DNA from 4 places in the Paraburkholderia sp. JPY419 genome. Region 2 is predicted to be linked to each of the others. Evidence: predicted binding sites of a transcription regulator. Region 2 holds the regulator's gene; each other region holds the start of a gene.
The links. Region 2 encodes FNR, which switches genes on or off when oxygen is low (the NO sensors DNR and NnrR bind a similar motif). Its sites were predicted from a motif close to TTGATNNNNATCAA; they were not measured.

Region 1 (4,636 bases), on a different contig from region 2:
CATCAACCGAATAGGCCGCGGCGTCGCGAGCATCCGATCCGATAGTGTGCGCGGTCGACGACGGCGCTGTTCGAAATAATCTTTCATCAGCCCTGCAAGGGAGGCGCGTTTCACGACCCCCGGTGAAAATGACCCGAATCGTCGAGACCACCGATTCGGTGGTTCGGGAGAAATCGGTTGGCGAGCCTCGCGGGTTAAGTCGGCTTTCAAATCTGATTTCTCGGAAGGAATTGAAATAACTTGTGTTTTAGTAAATCCCGATCCGTTTGATCTGCGCCAATACATATCGCATAAATCGCGGGTAAACGTGCAATTCCTTAATATGATGGATCATGCAATATCAAACTCCATCATAAAGAGCGGGGGTTTTATGGCGCAGCGTATTCAGGTTCTCTGCATCAGGAAGACAAAAAAGCAGAGTAGGCACGAGGCCATTTCGCATATCGGCGGAAAGAACCCCGACGGGAGCCGGTGGAAAATCAGCGAGAAAGACGCTATTAACGGGATTGAGACGGGTAGGTGGAGCTTCTATGTTGTCAGAGGTGACCAGACTGCTGATGTGCTCGTCTGGCAAACCCCGCAAGGCCAAAAATTCCTCAGGACGGGGCACGACGTGACCACTGCGGACAACCTTCTCAGCCTGCCCCAGTGCCGGTAAATGCTTATCGTTGAGCATGGCGAATTCGACGGGCCGGCCACCGCTTTGAGGCGTCTTGGCCAACTCGCGTTTCAAACGCGAGTGGATTAAGCGGGGAAATCTCACTTATTGTCGAGCCCCCCCATTTTAGGGCCCTCGTTTCGTTCAACATGGCGAATTCCGTCGACGAAGACGGAGCGGGACGGAAATCGTTACCCTAGGGGTGTCCGCCGTGGTTTCACGCCTCGCAGCGATCGATTATGTCCGGCTGCCGAAAGGGCGAGCCAGTCGTTTGGCTTGGTCAGATTTAAAATCCGGGCAAGGCGCGCTGCAGACCGGGCTGGAGAGTTGCGAATTGAAAATTACTCGCCTTCCAGCGGATCGCGTTCACCGAGTGCCTCGTCAATTAGCCGCCTGACTCGTCGCATGGCTTCGCCGACGGCCGCAGTTGCGGGGTGCACCGAGTGGTAATGCTCCGGTTTTGCGAGCGGCGCGCCGGTGCGCACGTCGTCCCGGTGGGAAAAGATGCGCTCGACAAGCAGCGTGACATTGGAGCCGCCGCGTACGTCGTTGCGCGCTGTCACCGTGATGCTGAAGCCTCGGTGCGTCTGTCTATCGAACATGTCATGTCCCGGCGGTACAAGCGATAGGTCAAGTCTAGCTCAGTGGGTATCTGGTTCTTCGCGCGACCCGGGCTCCCAAAGTGTGTGCCCAGGTCTCGGCCGCACTGAGTCGGGCAGCATCCGGCAGCCCCTGACAAGCCGAACTGCCGGCAGACCGTCCCGGATATTTTGCGGAAGTGGCATGACGACTAGAGCCTCACCAAGCATTTCTCACACTCAAACGCTGCTGCGGGGTTCGGGTGCCCGCAGCAATAGCACGTCCGTTTGCGTTCCGGTTGGAGCTCTGATGGAGCCTTGGTCGGTACCTCGCCTGGTGTCTGTTGCTGCTGCAATGAGAGCCCTTCAATGCGAGCCTGCTCGGCTGCCGCGCGAAAGCGCCGTCGTACCTTTCGCGACTGCGATCCCAGATCGCGCGCGCTTCGGCTGTCAGTGGCGCGTGTAGCCCAAGGTCCGTCGTCACCGACGGATCGAAGCCCGCCGTGTCGTACACCATGATGGTCTCTTTAAGCGCGATCTTCAGTGCGACAACAGCACTGGCACGGTCATCGACTCTAGCATCGTGCGCGTTGCGCCTCCCAGTACGACTTCGTGCAGGCGGGAGTGCGCGAACGCGCCCATCACGATCAGGTCGCAGCCGAGCTCCGACGCCTGCGACAGCAAAGCATCGCCGACCGGCGTGTCGTTTTCGATGGTCAGCTCGCGCGCGTCGATCTTCACGCCGTGACGCGCGATGGTCAGCGCGATGTCCGCGCCGGGAATCCGGTCGCGCGGCGGTTGATCGCTGGGCGAATGGACCGTCAGCAGCGACACCTTCGCGGCATGCGCGGGGAACGGCAGCGCGTCGTGGATCGCGCCGGTGGCTTCACGGCTGCCGTCCCACGCGATCAGCACGTGCCGGACCGGCGACGCGACGCGCCCGCTCGACGGCACCACCAATACCGGCCGTCCCGCCGACAGCACGACGTGCTCGACGAACTGTTCGGCGACGACCGCCTCGGGGTCGACCGGATCAGTCTGTCCGAGCACGATCAGATCGGCGAGACGGGCGTACGGCGGCACAACGTCGTTCGCATAGCCGTCTGCGGTGATCCACTGACCTTCGACCCTTGCACGCGCGAGTTCGGCATGAAAGAGCCGCTCGAGGGAGCCGGCCTTTTCGTGGCGCTGGCGCTCGTGCTCCGCGTAGTACTCGGCAGTGCCGGCCATGACGAAGAACACGTGGCGCGGTGGCACATAGGTCGAAAACAGACCGGTCAGCCGCGCGTGAAACCGGGCAAGCTGCAATGCGATCTCGAGGCGCGGATGCGCGCGAACGCTCGTATCGAGGTCAACGAGAATGCTTTTGTAGCTCATCGTCAAGGCTCCCTGACAGACCGTGTGGAAACGGGCGCAGCCCGTAGTGACATTTAGTCTATGGTCCAGCCCGGCACGACTGTTGACGCAGATCAAGCATCGCGGATGCCGCACGCCAGTTGACGTGGGTCAATCGCTGCCGGCCGAGCTCAATTACTCTGACACCACCGCCCGCAAGTCGAATCTTGATCGAAGCGTCATCGCATCGCGAGCTGGCACGTTCGCAGCGCATGACGCTCAATTGGCGGATGAGGTGCCCAATGTCCGATGTCGGAGAAAGCATATGTCCGAGCGTTGCAGGTTTCGCATCGTCTATTACTCGCGAACCGGCACAACGCGGCGTGATGCGGAGCTGCTCGCGTCCAGGCTGGACGCCGACATCAAACCGATTCGCGAACGCGGCGGTCCGGAACCGCGTAACGGTGCACGCGGTTTCGTCGGATCGTTGATCGATGCGCTGTGTCATCGACACGCCCGAGGTCATCCCGGCGCTGCTCGACGTCGCAGCGTATGACCTCGTCGTCGTTGGCGCGCCCGTCTGGGCGCGTGGCGCGTGCGCGCCAGCTCGGGCGTGGCTGGAATTGCACGGCCCGCAGGTTCTCCGGCTCGCGCTGTTTTGCTGCGAGGGCGCGTTCGGCGGCAAAGAGGCGCTGAAGCAGATGTCTGAGGCGGCGGGCAAGGCGCCGCTTGCGACCTGCGTGTTTACCGGCAGTGAGCTGTATCGACGCAAAGACGGCGTCAAGCGCGACGCGTTCGCGCAGAAGATCAGGTCGAGAATGGCGGCGCGCCGCGAGATGGAGTGGCTAGTGTAGCGGAGAGTTCAGGCTCGCGGTCGAAAACGTTGCGACTCGACGCAGCGAGCCGCGCAACGCGTCGAAATCGGTGCGCGGATGAAGATGCACAGGCGTTCCGTCCGGAGCCGTGAAAGCGGGCCTATGCTGGGTGGGATGAATCATGTCCGCGAAGTCGAACGGAAAACGGAGACGCGCTGCGTTGTAGCGCTGGGCCGCTTCATTGTAGCGCTCGCGCGCGAAGGCGATCCGCCCCGCGGACGAGGCGAGCCGCGACCGCAGCGCGTGGAACGCCGGGCTCGCTTTCAGGCGGCGGATGCCCTCGCATGCGATCAGCAGTTGCGAGATCGCGTCGGTCAGATCGCGTGCGCGACATCGAAGCGTTCGAACGAAGCGGGCGAGTCGAGCAGGGCTGGCGACGCATGCAGATCCGCGACCGCCGTGCGCGACCTACCTATCTGCGCGAGCGCCGGCGCATCCGGCGACAGATGCTTGGGGCCGAGCAAGACCGCTTGCTCCGTCAGTTCGAGCCGTTCGTTGTAGAGATCCAGCACGTCGGCAAAGGCCACGGCGACTTCGCGATCGGCAGCCGGCACCATGTCACCCCCGCATCCTGACATGCAGAGCAGCGCGAACAGAATCGAAACGATCAGGGCGGGTCTCAAGGTCGTCCTCGCCGGGTAGTGTGGATGTGGCCGGGGCCATATTCATCGCAGCGTAGACGCGTGGCAGTGGCATCGCTTGATCGCCGTCAATGGCATGTTTGATCAGGATCAGTCTTCATGCGCGACGAGCCGCTATGTTTGCAGACACCCGGGAAGCGATCGTCACGGGACGCGACGCGGTCGTCGATGTCGAGTTCGCGGCGCAGGAGTTGCGGTCGGCCGGGTTCAGACGCGACAAAGACTGGAAACCCGATGAGCAGCAAACCCAGCGAGATCGACAAATGCATTGGTTCGGCGGCCACACCGACACCGGCGCGGTCATGAAGCGCGCCGCGTGCTGGATCTGGGTGTCGATCCTATGTCTGGTGCTCGTTGCCGGATGCGCGAGCACCGCGCGCGAGGCGGCCTTCCGCCGCGAGGAAGTCGCGCCGTTCGAGGCGCGTCAACAGGCCTGTGTGCGTTGCGAACCGACGGTCGATTGCGAGTCGGCATGGGTACGTACGCGCGCGTTCGTCGCCACGCATTCCGCGAGCCGCATCGTCCGCGCTGACGATACGCTGATCGAAA
Region 2 (4,636 bases):
TCGTCGACCGCGACCAGCGCGCGGCTCACCGTCGCGGCATACGCGCGGCACGCCGCATCCGGCCAGTGCGGGCGGGCCCTTTTATCTGTAGCAGGGGCGCGCCACGCGCGTTGACAAATCCAACCTCAGTGGAGAATCGGCATGTATCAACATATCCTCGTCGCGCTAGACGGCAGTAGCTTTTCGAAACGCGCGCTGAAAGAAGCGGTGAATCTCGCCGCGTTGACGAAGGCCGTCGTGCATCCGGTTTATGTAGTCGACAAGACGCCGATCTTTTCCTATGCCGGCTATTACGACCCGCTCGCGCTAGTCGAAGCATTGCGCCAGGACGGCCACTCGGTGCTCGAGCAGGCCGAGCAGGCCTGCGCCGCCGCCGATGTGCGTTGCCGGCCCGCGATGATCGAGTCGGAGAGCCTGTCCGACGACGTCGCCACGATCGTGCTGCGCCACGGCGAGGACGTCCACGCCGATCTGCTCGTGCTGGGCACGCATGGGCGACGCGGCGTGCGGCGCCTCGTGATCGGCAGCGTGGCGGAGCGGGTGCTGCGTTTCTCGACCTGTCCGGTGTTGCTGATGCGCGAGCAGATCAGCGAGGAAGCGCCCGAGGAGTAATCCGCGGTAGCGCGGCGCGGCGGCGTGGCAGCACTACACGAGCGCGTCGGCTGGTATCTGGATCGAGATCCTGAAACCATGGCCCGGCGAGCTGGTGAACGACACGTTGCCGCGCAACTGCCGCACACGTTCGCGAATGCCAAGCAGCCCGAATGAATGTGTTCCCTGCGCATGATTCAGCGCGACACCCACGCCGTCATCGTCGATATCGAGCGATACGATCGGGCCCGCGCAGGTCATGTCGATGCGTACGCGCCTCGCCTTGGCGTGCCGCGCGACGTTCGTCAACGCCTCCTGAACGATGCGAAACAGCGCCGTCGCCGCGAATTCGCCGCATACCGGCTCGGCCGGTTCGAGATGCACGCTCGAGCGCACGTTGTAGCGTTTCGTAAAGTCTTCGGCCAGCCAGTCGAGCGCGGCGGCGAGTCCGAGGTCGTCGAGCAGCGGGGGGCGCAGATCGGCGGCGATGCGCCGCAGCGAAGCGGCCATCCAGTCGATCTGCTGTTGCAGCTCGCGCGTTTGCGCCGCAAGCGGCTCAGTGTCGGCTTGCTTGTTCAGCTTCGCTTCGAGCAGCGCGACGCTCATTTTTAGCGCCGTCAGCCGTTGGCCGAGATCGTCGTGCAGTTCGCGCGCAATCCGTTTCTGCTCGTTTTCACGGGCGATGTGCGTGTGCGTGGATACCTGACTCGCGCGTTCGAGTTCCGCAAGACGCATGCGCTCGGTCAGATCGCGCGTGACCTTGGCGAAGCCGAGCAGCGCGCCCGACGCATCGTGCACGGCGGAAACGACCGCATTAGCCCAGAAACGCGAGCCGTCGCGACGCACACGCCATCCTTCGTCCTCGGCGCGGCCTACGGCTGCGGCGGTTTCCAGTTCGCGCGCGGGCTTGCCGGCAGCGATGTCTTCCGGGGTATAGAACTTCGAGAAATGCTGGCCGATGATTTCTTCGGGCGTGTAGCCCTTGATGCGCTGTGCGCCGGGATTCCAGCTGGTGACGCGGCCGGCGGGGTCCAGCATGAAGATCGCGTAGTCCTGCACCGCCTCGACCAACATGAAATAACGATCCTCGACGGACACGTCCGACCCGGACGCAGCACTGCTGAAGCAGGAAGACTCGCCGCTCGATAGACCCATCGCTCCTCCGGGCGGCCACGCAAGGTCGCGTACCGCAACGCACTGAGTTATATCAGTTCAGGAGCGCCTGTTCCACCCGGCATGTCCCGCGAACGAACGTGGGGCGTGCGTCGCGCCGGTGCTCAAACCCGAGCCAGTCGTTCCGGGTCTTCGATGCGGATCGTTTTGCCGTTCGCCTTGACGAGGTGCTCGCGCTGGAACTTTGAGAACATCCGGCTCACCGTTTCGAGCTTCATGCCCAGAAAGCAGCCGATTTCCTCGCGCGTCATGCGCAGATGAAACTCCGCCGCGGAAAAGCCGCGCGCCTTGAAGCGCTTCGATAGATTCAGGAGGAACGTCGCGACGCGCTGCTCGGCGGTCATCGTGCCGAGCAGCATCATCTGGCTCGATTCGCGCACGATCTCGCCGCTCATCATCTGATAGATGTGATGCTGCATCGGTTTGATCTCGCGACAGATCGCCTCGAGCTGCGCGAACGGAATGATGCACACGACGCTATCTTCGAGCGCAATCGCATCGCAATTCTGCTTGGCCTCGCCGATGCCGTCGAGGCCAAGCGAGTCGCCGGCAATCTGGAAGCCCGTAACGTGCTCGCGACCGTCGCGATGCATGACCACGGTTTTGAATGAGCCGGCGCGTATCGCGTAGATGCTTTGAAACTCGTCGCCCGCGCGATACAGCGCGTCGCCGCGTTTGATCGAGCGCGTCGAGCAGATCAACGCATCGAGCCGGCTCAGTTCGTCCGGTGTCAGCTCGGGCGGCATGCAGATCGCGCGCATCGCGCAGGTGGAGCAGCCCGTGACGGCGTGGCGTGCCGCCGCGGTGCTGGGCGCGACGTGGATCGGTACGACGTGCGAGGTGCGAGGCGCGTCGTGGCGCGGTTCACGGACTGCGGCAACTTGCATGATCGGCTCCTGGCGGTCAGACCCGGTGCGCACGACGCGCATAGGCAATCGCTTCGATGGCGCGGCAGGCGAGCTCGAACTCCGAGGTCTTGTCGAAGAAGAAGTCGGCGCCCGCCGCTTCGCACGCGCGGCGAAACGCCGTCGCGTCATGATTGGTCAGCACGATGCTGACGATGGACGGCCGCACCCGCGCTAGCGCAGCGAGCAGCAGGAGGTCGGTCTTGCCCGAGAAGCACGGGTCCAGCACCGCGACATCGGCGCGACTCGCGACGATGTCGTCGAACGCGTGCTCGACGCCCGCCGACTCGCCGGCGATTTCGATGCCGGGAATCAGCGCGATCAGGCAAGCAAGCCGGCGCCGGACCTCGACCGCATCGTCGACGAGGAAGATTCTCGATAAGGTGGCTGACGGGGCGGTGTCCATACCGACCAGTATTGGCGACCTAATCTTGGAAATATATCGGCAGCGCTTTAAGCGGTGCTAGGAGTTCAGGTAGTGGTTGTAGGATTATTCCTGGTGGGTTGCTGGCGATGTCGTCCAGCAGCGGCGGCACCGAGCGGCGGCCCGTTGACCTGCGTCAAGCCGAGTGGCGGGGCGCGCTTCACACTGTCGGTGCAAACGCGCGAGGGCACCACTTCGGGTCATGCCAGCGCTTTCAGAGGGAGTCCGACATGTATGCACGAATTCTGGTTGCACTCGACGACAGTCCCAGCGCGCAGCGCGCCTTCGCCGAGGCGCTGAAGCTCGCGAAGCTGACGGGCGCCACGCTCGAAGCCTGCTGCGTGGTGGGGCACGGCAAGTGGTCGGACAATGCCGACGTGGCTTTCGAGCCGGAACCGGCGGGCGCGGCGCAAGATTTCGCCAGCCGCGCGCTCGATGGCCCGCGCGAGCTGTTGCGCGAGGCGCAGGTGCCGGGCGGCGTGCGGGTGATCGACGCTTACGCCGAAAACGTGTCGGCGGTGCTCGCGCGCGTCGCCGACGAAATCCAGGCCGATCTGATCGTGATGGGCACGCATGGCCGCCGTGGCGTGCAGCGCTTTCTGCTCGGCAGCGTCGCGGAGTCGCTCGTGCGGTCGACCGACATACCGGTGCTGATCGTGCGGCATGACGAACAAGCCCACCCTCGGCCCTGAAGCGCCGCGCAGAGCCAGTTTCTAGCGGCTCAGGTGAGTTCGCTCAGGCGGGTCCGCTGTCGGCGCTGTCCGGGACTGGCTGGACGCGCGTCGCGCCGCTCGCCTGCGCGGGAATCATCAGCACCGGGCAACAGGCGCGGCGCAGCACGCGCTCGGCGACGCTGCCGAGCATCAGCCGTTGAAACCCGCGGCGGCCGTGCGTGCCCATCACGATCGCATCGGCGTGCCATTCGCGCGCCGTCTCGACGATGCGATGCGCGACGTCTTCGCCGGTGGTCGCGGCTTCGACGGTGCGGGCCGTGCCCTTGACCCCGCGTGCGCTCATCCGGCTCTGCGCGTCGGCCGCGATCCGCTTGCCTTCCTCGATGAACGCGTCCTCGATCGTGGAAGGGTCGAAGCCGGGCGCGTCGTAAGCGATGATGGGTACGTCGATCACGTACAGCGGCATCAGCTCGGCGCCCGATTCGGCGGCGAGGGTCAGCGCGGCGTCGAACGCGCGCGAGGCCGTGGCGCTGCCGTCGAGCGCGACGAGTAGGCGGTGAAACATGGCGGGCTCCTTAAGCGCGCACTTCAGTGCGACAACAGCACCGGCACGGTCATCGATTCGAGCATCGTGCGCGTCGCGCCGCCCAGCACGACTTCGTGCAGACGCGAATGCGCGTAGGCGCCCATCACGATCAGGTCGCAGCCGAGGTCGGCCGCCTGCGACAGCAGCGCGTCGCCGACCGGCGCGCGGTCCGCGACGCTCAGCTCGCGCACGTCGATCTTGACGCCGTGACGCGCGACGGTGAGTGCGATGTCGTCGCCGGCAGCCGTGCCCTGCGGCGGACGATCGGCCGACGAATGAACCG
Region 3 (4,636 bases), on a different contig from region 2:
AGCATCCACACCTATCCAGGTAGGTAGGTGGCGCAAAGATTCAGAATGCATAAGTTTTCCTGCGTATGTGGCAGCCCCAACACGCACAGGAGAACGTCATGCAAACCACGATCCGTATTGGACTCCGGCAGGAATTCGACAACGAACTGATCAACGAGATGTACCGGCTGCGCGCCCGGGTCTTTCACGGCCGGCTCGGCTGGGAAATACCGACCATCGCGGGAATGGAGATAGACGGCTACGACGCGCTCGGGCCGTATTACATGCTGATTCAGGGCGAAGACGAACGGTTGCGCGGCTGTTGGCGACTGATGCCGACCGAAGGTCCGAACATGCTGAAAGACACCTTCCCGCAACTGCTGCATGGCGCGGCCGCGCCGGTCGGCCGACATATCTGGGAACTGAGCCGCTGGGCGATCGAAACCAACGGGGAGGAACAGTCTTTTGGTTTCACGGATATGACAATTCGCGCAATTCAGGAAGTAATGCGCTTCGCACAGCGCATGGGCATCACGCATTACGTCACGGTGACTACCACGCCGATCGAGCGCATGCTGCGCCGTGCCGGGCTCGATATCAGCCGGCTCGGGCCGCCGCTGCAGATCGGCGTCGAACGGGCCGTTGCGCTCGACGTCGCGGTAAGCGCGAAAACGCTGACCTCGCTATTCGGGCCGGTCGCCGACGCGGCTTGAGCCGCGCCGGAGCGTGGCCGCACGAAATCTCGACAGCTTCACCCGCGCGCGCGGACTCAGGAACCGAACATCCGTTCCAGCGCGTTCTCGAGATGCGCGCGCATCGCGGCGCCCGCAGCCGCCGAGTCCTTGCGGCGGATCGCGTCGAGCACCGCCATGTGCTCGGCCTGCACCACCCGCTGCCGTTCCACCGTTTTGACCAGCGACAGATTGCGCGACAGGTTCATGCTGAACAGGATCTGTTCCTCGATGAACGACATCACCGTGATGAAAAACGGATTCTTCGACGCCCGCGCGACCGCCTGGTGGAACAGGAAGTCGTCCTTCGCGCCGATGCCCTTCGCCTCGATGATGCGCTCCAGCTCGTCCCACGCATGCTGGATCGCGGCGATGTCCTGGGCGTCGGCCTTCAGCGCTGCCTGCGCGGCCGCGCCCGCCTCGGTCACGATGCGAAACTCATAGCAGCGGCGGATATCGGACAGCGTTTCGAGCGGCGCGAAGCGGCGCACGTCCGGGTCGGGGCGCCGCGCGACGGTCGTGCCAGAGCCGTGCCGCGTCGAGATGATGCCGTCGGCCCGCAATCGCGCGAGCGCTTCGCGCACGGTCGGCCGGGACGTGGCGAAACGCTCCGCCAGCGCGTGCTCGGTCGGCAACCGCTCGCCTTCCTTGTACTCGCCTTCGAGGATGCGGTTGAGAATGTCGCCGTAGATCTGGTCGGGTAAGCCCTTGGTTTTTCGATCGTTCATCAGCGGACTGGCCAGCTTGTCTGAATATGGCCTGATTGTAAGGCCAACCTTGTTCCAGCTTCAGCAAACTTATGCGGTTTTGTAAGCATGCAAGGCCACTTGCGCGCGCCGCCGCGCCCGCCATTTCGTCCGCGCCGCGTCTGAATATTTGGCAAATGTTTGATTTACATCCTGGTCGAGTGCATCTTTTCCGGCAATCATCTAAGCTTCATTGGTATAAAAGATCAATAAACCCTGCCGCGGCTGGCAATGTGGCAGACGCTTTTTTGACGTGGAGCCGATATGTACAAACGCATCCTTGTAGCGGTCGACGGCAGCAATACCTCGCGCCGTGCGTTCGAAGCGGCGCTCGAACTCGCCAAGTCGAATGGCGCTGTGCTGCGGCCGTTTTATGTCGTCGAAAATACGCCGATGTACTTCGAGGCGCCCGGCTACGACCCGTCGATCCTGCGCAACCGGCTGATCGAGGAAGGCCAGGAACTGCGTGCCGAGTTTTCGAAAGTGATGGCCGAGCAAGGTGTGAAAGGCGACCCGGGGGTTTCCGAAGCTTCGTCGCTCGGCGATGTCGCCGAGATCGTGCTGCACGCCGCCGCCGAATTCAACGCAGACCTGCTCGTGATGGGCACGCACGGCCGGCGTGGCTTCCAGCGGCTGATTCTCGGCAGCGTCGCCGAACGCTGCGTGCGCCAGGCCACGCTGCCGGTTCTGCTGGTACCGTCCGCCGCGGGCGCCGATAAGCAACCCGTCTGACACGGTCATCATGCGCAAGACGGTGAGCCACGACGCCGACATCGGCCGCGGCGGCTCACCTTCCCACCTTCGTCGGGGCAGCACCGTCGCCAGGAAAGCGAAGCAGCGAACGCGTCACTTTGCCACCTGTTGAGGGTCATAACGGGTGGGACAATTTCACCACTACCAATAATCAATCGCGCGCAGAACATGCTGAATCCTACCGCTGTGCCCCGTTCCTCGACCCGCTCCGCCGGCTCTGCCGCGAGCGGCAGCCGCGAGTCCATGGCGGGACGCGCCACCGCACGCACCGCCGCGCGCTGCTCCAGTTGTTCGATGCGTCAGATCTGCATGCCGCAGGGGCTGTCCGCGGAGGAACTGCCGAAGCTCGAAACGCTGATCTGCTCGGCGCGCTCGGTGTTGCGCGGCGAAGCGCTGTATCGCAGCGGCGACCGCTTCGACAGCATCTACGCGCTGCGTTCCGGCTCGATGAAGACCGTGATGGTCCACCGCGACGGCCGCGAGCAGGTCACCGGCCTACGTCTTGCAGGCGAGCCGCTCGGTCTCGACGGCATCAGCGCGGACATCCACGCGTGCAGCGCCGTCGCGCTGGAAGACAGCACGGTGTGCATCGTTCCATACAGTGCGCTGAAGCAGCTATGTCGCGAAATCGGTTCGATCCAGGAGCGCATGCACAAGCTGCTGGGTGCGCAGATCGTCAGCGAGGCCGCGCAGATGATGGTGCTCGGCTCTCTGTCCGCCGACGAACGCGTCGCCGCCTTTCTGCTGGACGTGTCGCAGCGCAATGCGCAGCGCGGCTACTCGTGGTCGGAATTCAACCTGCGCATGACGCGCGAGGACATGGGCAGCTACCTCGGCATGACGCTCGAAACGGTCAGCCGCACGCTGTCAAGATTTCAAAAGCGTGGCCTGATCGACACGCGGGGCAAGCATATTCACATCGTCGATCTCGAAGGCTTGCGGCAGGTCTGAGCGGCTGGGCGGGGCTGAACGGTCGCTCGGTTCGTCTTGGCACGCCGTCTGCAACGGGGTAAAGTTTTCAGACCGCCCCCCACGGCAACCGTGTTGCATGGAGACCCGGCCCCAATGAATCGCGACCCTGCCCCGCATCATCCGCTCGTGCAGCGCCTGCACGACGCGCGTCAAGTCACCGATGACCTGTTTGCAATCGTCAAACCCGACTACCTCTATGAACGGCCGATCCGCGAGCGTCACCGTGTGGTGTTCTATATCGGCCATCTCGAAGCGTTCGATCGCAATCTGTTCGACCAGCGTCTGTTCGATCTGCCGGCTTTCGCACCGGAACTCGACCAGCTGTTCGCATTCGGCATCGATCCGGTAGACGGCGGCTTTCCCACCGATCAGCCCAGCGATTGGCCGTCGCTCGACGCCCTCCGCGAGTATGCGATGCGCGCGCGCCGCCAGATCGACGCCGCGCTCGACGAACTCGGCAACCCGGTGGGCGATGAAGCGGCCGTGCAGTTGCTGAACGTCGCGATCGAGCATCGGTTGATGCACGCGGAAACGCTCGCGTACATGCTCCATCAGTTGCCGCTCGCGCAGAAAAACACCGCATTGCGCGAACCGGTGGTGACACGCACGGAGCGGCGCGACGGATTGTCGTCGATGGTCCGCGTGCCCGCCGGCACGACCGTGCTCGGCATGCCGCGCGAGGCCGGCCGTTTCGGCTGGGACAATGAATTCGGCGAGATGGGCGTGGAGGTGCCCGCGTTCGAGATCGATCGATACATGGTCACGAACGGTGCGTTCCTCGAGTTCCTCGACGACGGCGGTTATCGCGAGCCGAAGTGGTGGTCGCCGAAAGACTGGGCGTGGAAGGAAGCGGAGTGCATCGAGCATCCGGCCGGCTGGTCGCAACGCACGTCGGAAGACGGCCGCACCGCATGGACGCTGCGCACGATGTTCGACGACGTACCGTTGCCGCTCGACTGGCCCGTCTACGTGAGCCACGCCGAAGCGAGCGCCTACGCGCGCTGGGCCGGCAAAGCCCTGCCGACGGAGGCGCAATGGCAACGCGCGGCGCACGGCGCGCCGCACGCGGCATCGGGGAATTTCGATTTCCGCAGCTGGGACCCACGGCCCGTCGATGCGCATCCGGACAACGTCAGCGCGTTCGGTGCGGAAGGTCAGTTCGGCAACGGTTGGGAATGGACCTCGACGCTATTCGAAGCACTGCCGGGGTTCGAAGCGTTTCCGTTCTATCCCGGCTATTCGGCCAACTTCTTCGATGGACAGCATTTCGTGCTGAAGGGCGGTTCGGCGCGTACCGCGCTGTGCATGCTGCGGCCGGAATTTCGCAACTGGTTTCAGCCGCACTATCAGTATGTGTATGCGGGGTTTCGGTGTGTGCGGGGTTGACAAATAAAGCGGAAGTTGAAAACAAAATTCAGCTTCCGCTCACTGACGGTGGTAAATTTTCGCCCCGCT
Region 4 (4,636 bases), on a different contig from region 2:
GGTTCGTCGAACATACGCGACCAGACCTCGTCGGCTCCGGCATCAAGGAAAAATACGTCTTTCAGAAGATGGGCGTCCCGTTCCGCCAGATGCACAGCTGGGATTATTCTGGCCCATATCATGGCTACGACGGCTTCGCAATCTTCGCGCGGGACATGGACATGGCGATCTCGAGTCCAGTCTGGAGCCTGTCGAAGGCACCGTGGAAAAAGGCGGCGTGAGCGCTGCGGGCTGGTAGCGGCATGGGTGCCGACTGCCGGTTGCATAGAACACCAATACAGGAGTGAATCATGCCCCAATCAAGCGACAAAATTCTCGATCACGAACTGCTATTTCGCGAGCCGGAGTATCAGGAGCTCCTTCGGAATAAGAAAGATAACTTCGAGTTCAACCATTCCGACGAGGCGATAAATCAGGTCGCCGAATGGACAAAGACAGAAGATTATAAACTGAAGAACTTCGCCCGAGAGTCACTGACCATAAATCCAGCCAAGGCGTGTCAACCTCTTGGTGCCGTGTTCGTGGCGAACGGATTCCATAAGACATTGCCTTTCGTGCATGGCTCGCAGGGCTGCGTGGCCTATTACCGTTCGCATTTTTCGCGACATTTCAAAGAGCCAACGTCATGCGTCAGTTCGTCCATGACGGAGGACGCGGCCGTTTTCGGTGGTCTGAACAACATGATCGACGGTCTTGCGAATGCGTACAATCTCTACAAGCCCGACATGATCGCCGTCTCCACGACCTGCATGGCGGAGGTGATTGGCGACGATCTCGACGCGTTCATCAAGAATAGCAAGCAGAAGGGCAGCGTGCCACAAGATTACGACGTGCCGTTCGCACATACGCCCGCTTTTGTCGGCAGCCACGTGACCGGCTACGACAATGCGCTCTTGGGCATCCTCAAGTACTTTTGGGACGGCAAGGCAGGCACTACAGCACCACTCTTGCGAGTGCCGGACGAGAGCGTAAACTTTATCGGAGGATTCGACGGCTTCGTGGTCGGAAACATGAAGGAGATTCGGCGTATCTTCGATTTATTTGGCGTAAGCGTGAATATTATTTGCGATCCATCGGGAACATGGAACACCCCAACTGATGGCGAATTTCGGATGTACGAGGGCGGGACTACGAAAGAGGAAGTCGAGCGTGCGCTGAACGCCAAAGCAACGTTCGTCTTCCAGGAGTATTGCTGTGAGAAGACCAGCAAGTTCCTCGCGGATCATGGTCACGAAGTCGTGTCACTGAATGCGCCTGTCGGCGTTTCCGGTACAGATCATTTCCTCATGGAGATTTCGCGGGTGACGGGAAGACCAATTCCGGCTGAACTTGAAAAGGAGCGTGGGCAACTAGTTGATGCGATGGCAGACAGTCAGGCGAGTCTGCACGGCAAGCGCTATGCGCTTTACGGCGATCCAGATCAGATGCTCGGCTACACGAACTTCCTGCTCGAGTTGGGTGCGGAGCCAGTGCACGTGCTCTCGACGAACGGTAACGACGGGTGGGCGGAAAAGGTTCGGGCATTGCTGGACGCGTCGCCATACGGTGAAGGATGCAAGGTCTATCCAAAGCGCGATCTATGGCACTTGCGCTCGCTGCTATTTACGGAACCAGTGGATTTCCTGATCGGCAATACACACGGAAAGTACTTGGAGCGCGACACTGGTACGCCGCTCGTCCGACTCGTGTTTCCGATTTTCGACCGTCACCATTACCATCGCTATCCGACGTGGGGGTATGCGGGGGCATTACGCGTTCTGTTAGCGCTGCTGGATGAATTCTTCGAGACACTCGATGCAAACACGATTGACATCTCGAAGACCGATTACAGCTATGACATCATCCGGTGAGAGGTGGAGCTGTTCGGGGATGGGCTCAGTGTTGAGTGCTCAAAGGGGGGGCAGTTCAACCCTCCGGAAAGCATGGATATTGGGTCTCCCTAGTTGCTCGACATCGCTGGCAATACCGAAGCGCGAAGGCAAAAATCGACAAATAGGAGCGGCGGGACGATTGCGCCGGACCTTTCGCGAAGCGTCGGCGGTTAGTCGACCAGCAGACGAAGATCGACTTCTCCGCGCTGCATTTTGCCATTCATAACGCTACTTAGTGTCACGGAGAGCTACACGGCAGATCGCCATCCCACGATCGGCTGAAAAGCATTTCGGGACGCATTGCGCAATTCGGAGCGCGGACGGAGAAGTGCAAGAATTTATATGGTCTGCGACGCGGGAACGCACACAAGCACTGCGCAAAACATCAGTTGATTGCGATCAACGCTATCGGCCACAAGTTCGTGCACAGTGCAGAAGGTTAATGGCTAAAGGTAATGACAATGATAAAGCAACTCCGCAATGTGGCTGCTGCACTACTCCTTATGTCACCATTTGGACCGCACGCAGCTAACGCCGCTGACAGTGCAGTCGTCGGAAACTACGCAGGTGATTGGTTGGTACGCCTCCGCGCGATAAGCATTGAGCCGCAAGTTCGCAGGACTGACACGCTTTCCGTGCTCGATGTCGGCGTAAGCAACGCGCTGGTGCCAGAGGTCGATTTCACTTATATGGTACGGGACAGCATCGGCGTGGAGTTGATTCTTGGTACCTCACGTCATCACCTGACGTCGAATCTCGGCGACCTTGGTGGCGCTAACTTGCTGCCACCGACATTGTTATTGCAATATCATTTTAATCATGCGGGACGCGTTCGACCGTACGTTGGTGCCGGACTCAACTACACGCTCTTCTATAACAACGGATTGCACGCGGGAGGTGTACCCGTCGCTATAAAGAATCACAGCGTTGGTCCTGCACTGCAGGTCGGGATTGACGTGCAGGCATCAAAGAGTCTATTCGTTAACGCCGACATCAAGAAGATATGGATGAAGACTGACGCATCGCTTAGCGGCTCGTCAATTGGCACCTTGCATGTCGATCCGCTGGTCATTGGTATTGGCGTCGGGGTGAAGTTCTAGACGTTGCGAATCTCAAGCGACAGACCATTCAGTGAACGGCTGGCTTCGCTCCTTGTACAGTGGCAACTTGGGAGAAGATGGGCATGACAGACAGGAAAGCTTTTAAAGAGCGGTTAATCCCCATCGGTGGTTGGCTGTTCGTTTCTCTTGCTGGGTGCAAACCCAACTTTCTCGTGCTGAGTCCCAAGGGTAGCGTAGGCACGGCGGAGAGATCACTCATCGCCTCGGCCACATGGGCCATGCTGCTGATCGTTGTGCCCGTTATTATCCTCACGCTTGCCTTCGCGTGGCGCTACCGCGCGTCGAACCGCAGCGCACGCTACGTCCCGACCTGGGTTCACTCAACGGCGATTGAAGTGGTGATCTGGACCATACCCGCTGCCATCATTCTGTTCCTCGCCATCCTTACGTGGCGTACCACGCATGAGCTCGACCCTTATAAACCACTGGAATCAGACGTGAAGCCCATCAACGTCGAAGTCGTCGCGGTCGACTGGAGATGGCTCTTTATCTATCCTGACCTCGGCATCGCTACACTGAACGAATTGGCGGTGCCTGTGAGCACGCCGGTCAATTTTCGCATCACGTCGGACTCGGTGATGAACTCATTCTTCATCCCGCAACTTGGCACTCAAGTCTACGCGATGGCCGGCATGCAAACCCGGTTACACCTGATCGCCGACGAAGCGGGCGACTTCACGGGCTTCTCGTCGAATTATAGCGGCAAAGGCTTCTCTGACATGAAGTTCCGTACGGTGGCTACGAGCCAGCAGGGCTTCGATGCGTGGGTGGAGACGGTAAAAGCTTCATCGACCCAGCTTACGATGGATCGGTACGCAACGGTCACGCAGCCGCAGGCAAACGCGCCCGTGCAGTACTTCTCGAAGGTCGACCGGAGGCTTTTCGACAAAATCGTCGGCAAATACAACAACGGCAACGTCGCGGATTTCACTGTCTCATCGTGCGTAACCAAGGGGTAAACAGCCATGTTCGGAAAACTCACATTAGACGCGATGCCGCTCGATCAGCCCATCATCATGGGGGCGTCGGTGTTCATGGCGCTTGTTGTCTTCGGCGTGTTCTGGCTGGTCACCTTAGAAGGTAAGTGGAAGTACCTCTGGGTCGAGTGGCTCACGAGCGTGGACCACAAGCGCATCGGCGTCATGTACATGATCGTGGCCGTGCTCATGTTGGTGCGCGGCTTTGCCGACGCCGTAATGATGCGCCTTCAACAGGCCGTCGCGTTCAATTCGCCAGGCTATCTGCCGCCGGATCACTTCGACCAGATCTTCACGGCGCATGGCGTCATCATGATCTTCTTCATGGCGATGACGCTCATGGTAGGCTTCTTCAATCTCGTCGTGCCATTGCAGATCGGCGCGCGCGATGTGGCGTTTCCGTTTCTGAACTCGCTTTCCTTCTGGTTGACCGCAGTCAGCGCGGTGTTGATCAATCTGTCCCTCGTAGCTGGCGAATTCGCGAAGGTCGGCTGGCTCGCGTATCCGCCGCTTTCCGAGCTGAAATTTAGTCCGGGCGTTGGAGTGGACTACTATATATGGGCGATCCAGCTCTCGGGTGTCGGCACCTTGATGTCGGGCGTGAACTTCTTTGTCACAATCATCAAGATGCGCGCGCCGGGGATGTCGCTCATGAAGATGCCCGTGT

Region 1: the regulator FNR is predicted to act here: its motif matches at 2,696-2,709, upstream of QFZ91_RS26845 (universal stress protein).
Region 3: the regulator FNR is predicted to act here: its motif matches at 1,598-1,611, upstream of QFZ91_RS40345 (universal stress protein).
Region 4: the regulator FNR is predicted to act here: its motif matches at 2,261-2,274, upstream of QFZ91_RS24085 (OmpW/AlkL family protein).

Annotation. Positions count from the first base shown of each region.
Region 1 is NZ_JBNDKV010000003.1:672,671-677,306, reverse strand. Features, by position in the region: gene QFZ91_RS26855 (DUF3892 domain-containing protein) at 323-658, shown strand; gene QFZ91_RS26850 (hypothetical protein) at 1,000-1,260, opposite strand; gene QFZ91_RS26845 (universal stress protein) at 1,777-2,613, opposite strand; gene QFZ91_RS26840 (flavodoxin family protein) at 3,066-3,425, shown strand; gene QFZ91_RS26835 (LemA family protein) at 3,417-3,713, opposite strand; gene QFZ91_RS26830 (hypothetical protein) at 3,761-4,069, opposite strand; gene QFZ91_RS26825 (hypothetical protein) at 4,204-4,636, shown strand, end outside.
Region 2 is NZ_JBNDKV010000001.1:1,314,168-1,318,803, reverse strand. Features, by position in the region: gene QFZ91_RS06145 (universal stress protein) at 142-612, shown strand; gene QFZ91_RS06140 (PAS domain-containing sensor histidine kinase) at 646-1,746, opposite strand; gene fnr (fumarate/nitrate reduction transcriptional regulator Fnr) at 1,869-2,651, opposite strand; gene QFZ91_RS06130 (response regulator) at 2,668-3,075, opposite strand; gene QFZ91_RS06125 (universal stress protein) at 3,324-3,785, shown strand; gene QFZ91_RS06120 (universal stress protein) at 3,829-4,332, opposite strand; gene QFZ91_RS06115 (universal stress protein) at 4,356-4,636, opposite strand, start outside.
Region 3 is NZ_JBNDKV010000004.1:2,581,621-2,586,256, reverse strand. Features, by position in the region: gene QFZ91_RS40355 (acyl-homoserine-lactone synthase) at 99-692, shown strand; gene QFZ91_RS40350 (FadR/GntR family transcriptional regulator) at 749-1,438, opposite strand; gene QFZ91_RS40345 (universal stress protein) at 1,721-2,188, shown strand; gene QFZ91_RS40340 (helix-turn-helix domain-containing protein) at 2,504-3,160, shown strand; gene QFZ91_RS40335 (SUMF1/EgtB/PvdO family nonheme iron enzyme) at 3,275-4,567, shown strand; gene QFZ91_RS40330 (hypothetical protein) at 4,564-4,636, shown strand, end outside.
Region 4 is NZ_JBNDKV010000003.1:109,664-114,299, forward strand. Features, by position in the region: gene nifD (nitrogenase molybdenum-iron protein alpha chain) at 1-221, shown strand, start outside; gene nifK (nitrogenase molybdenum-iron protein subunit beta) at 291-1,850, shown strand; gene QFZ91_RS24085 (OmpW/AlkL family protein) at 2,333-2,971, shown strand; gene cyoA (ubiquinol oxidase subunit II) at 3,055-3,951, shown strand; gene cyoB (cytochrome o ubiquinol oxidase subunit I) at 3,958-4,636, shown strand, end outside.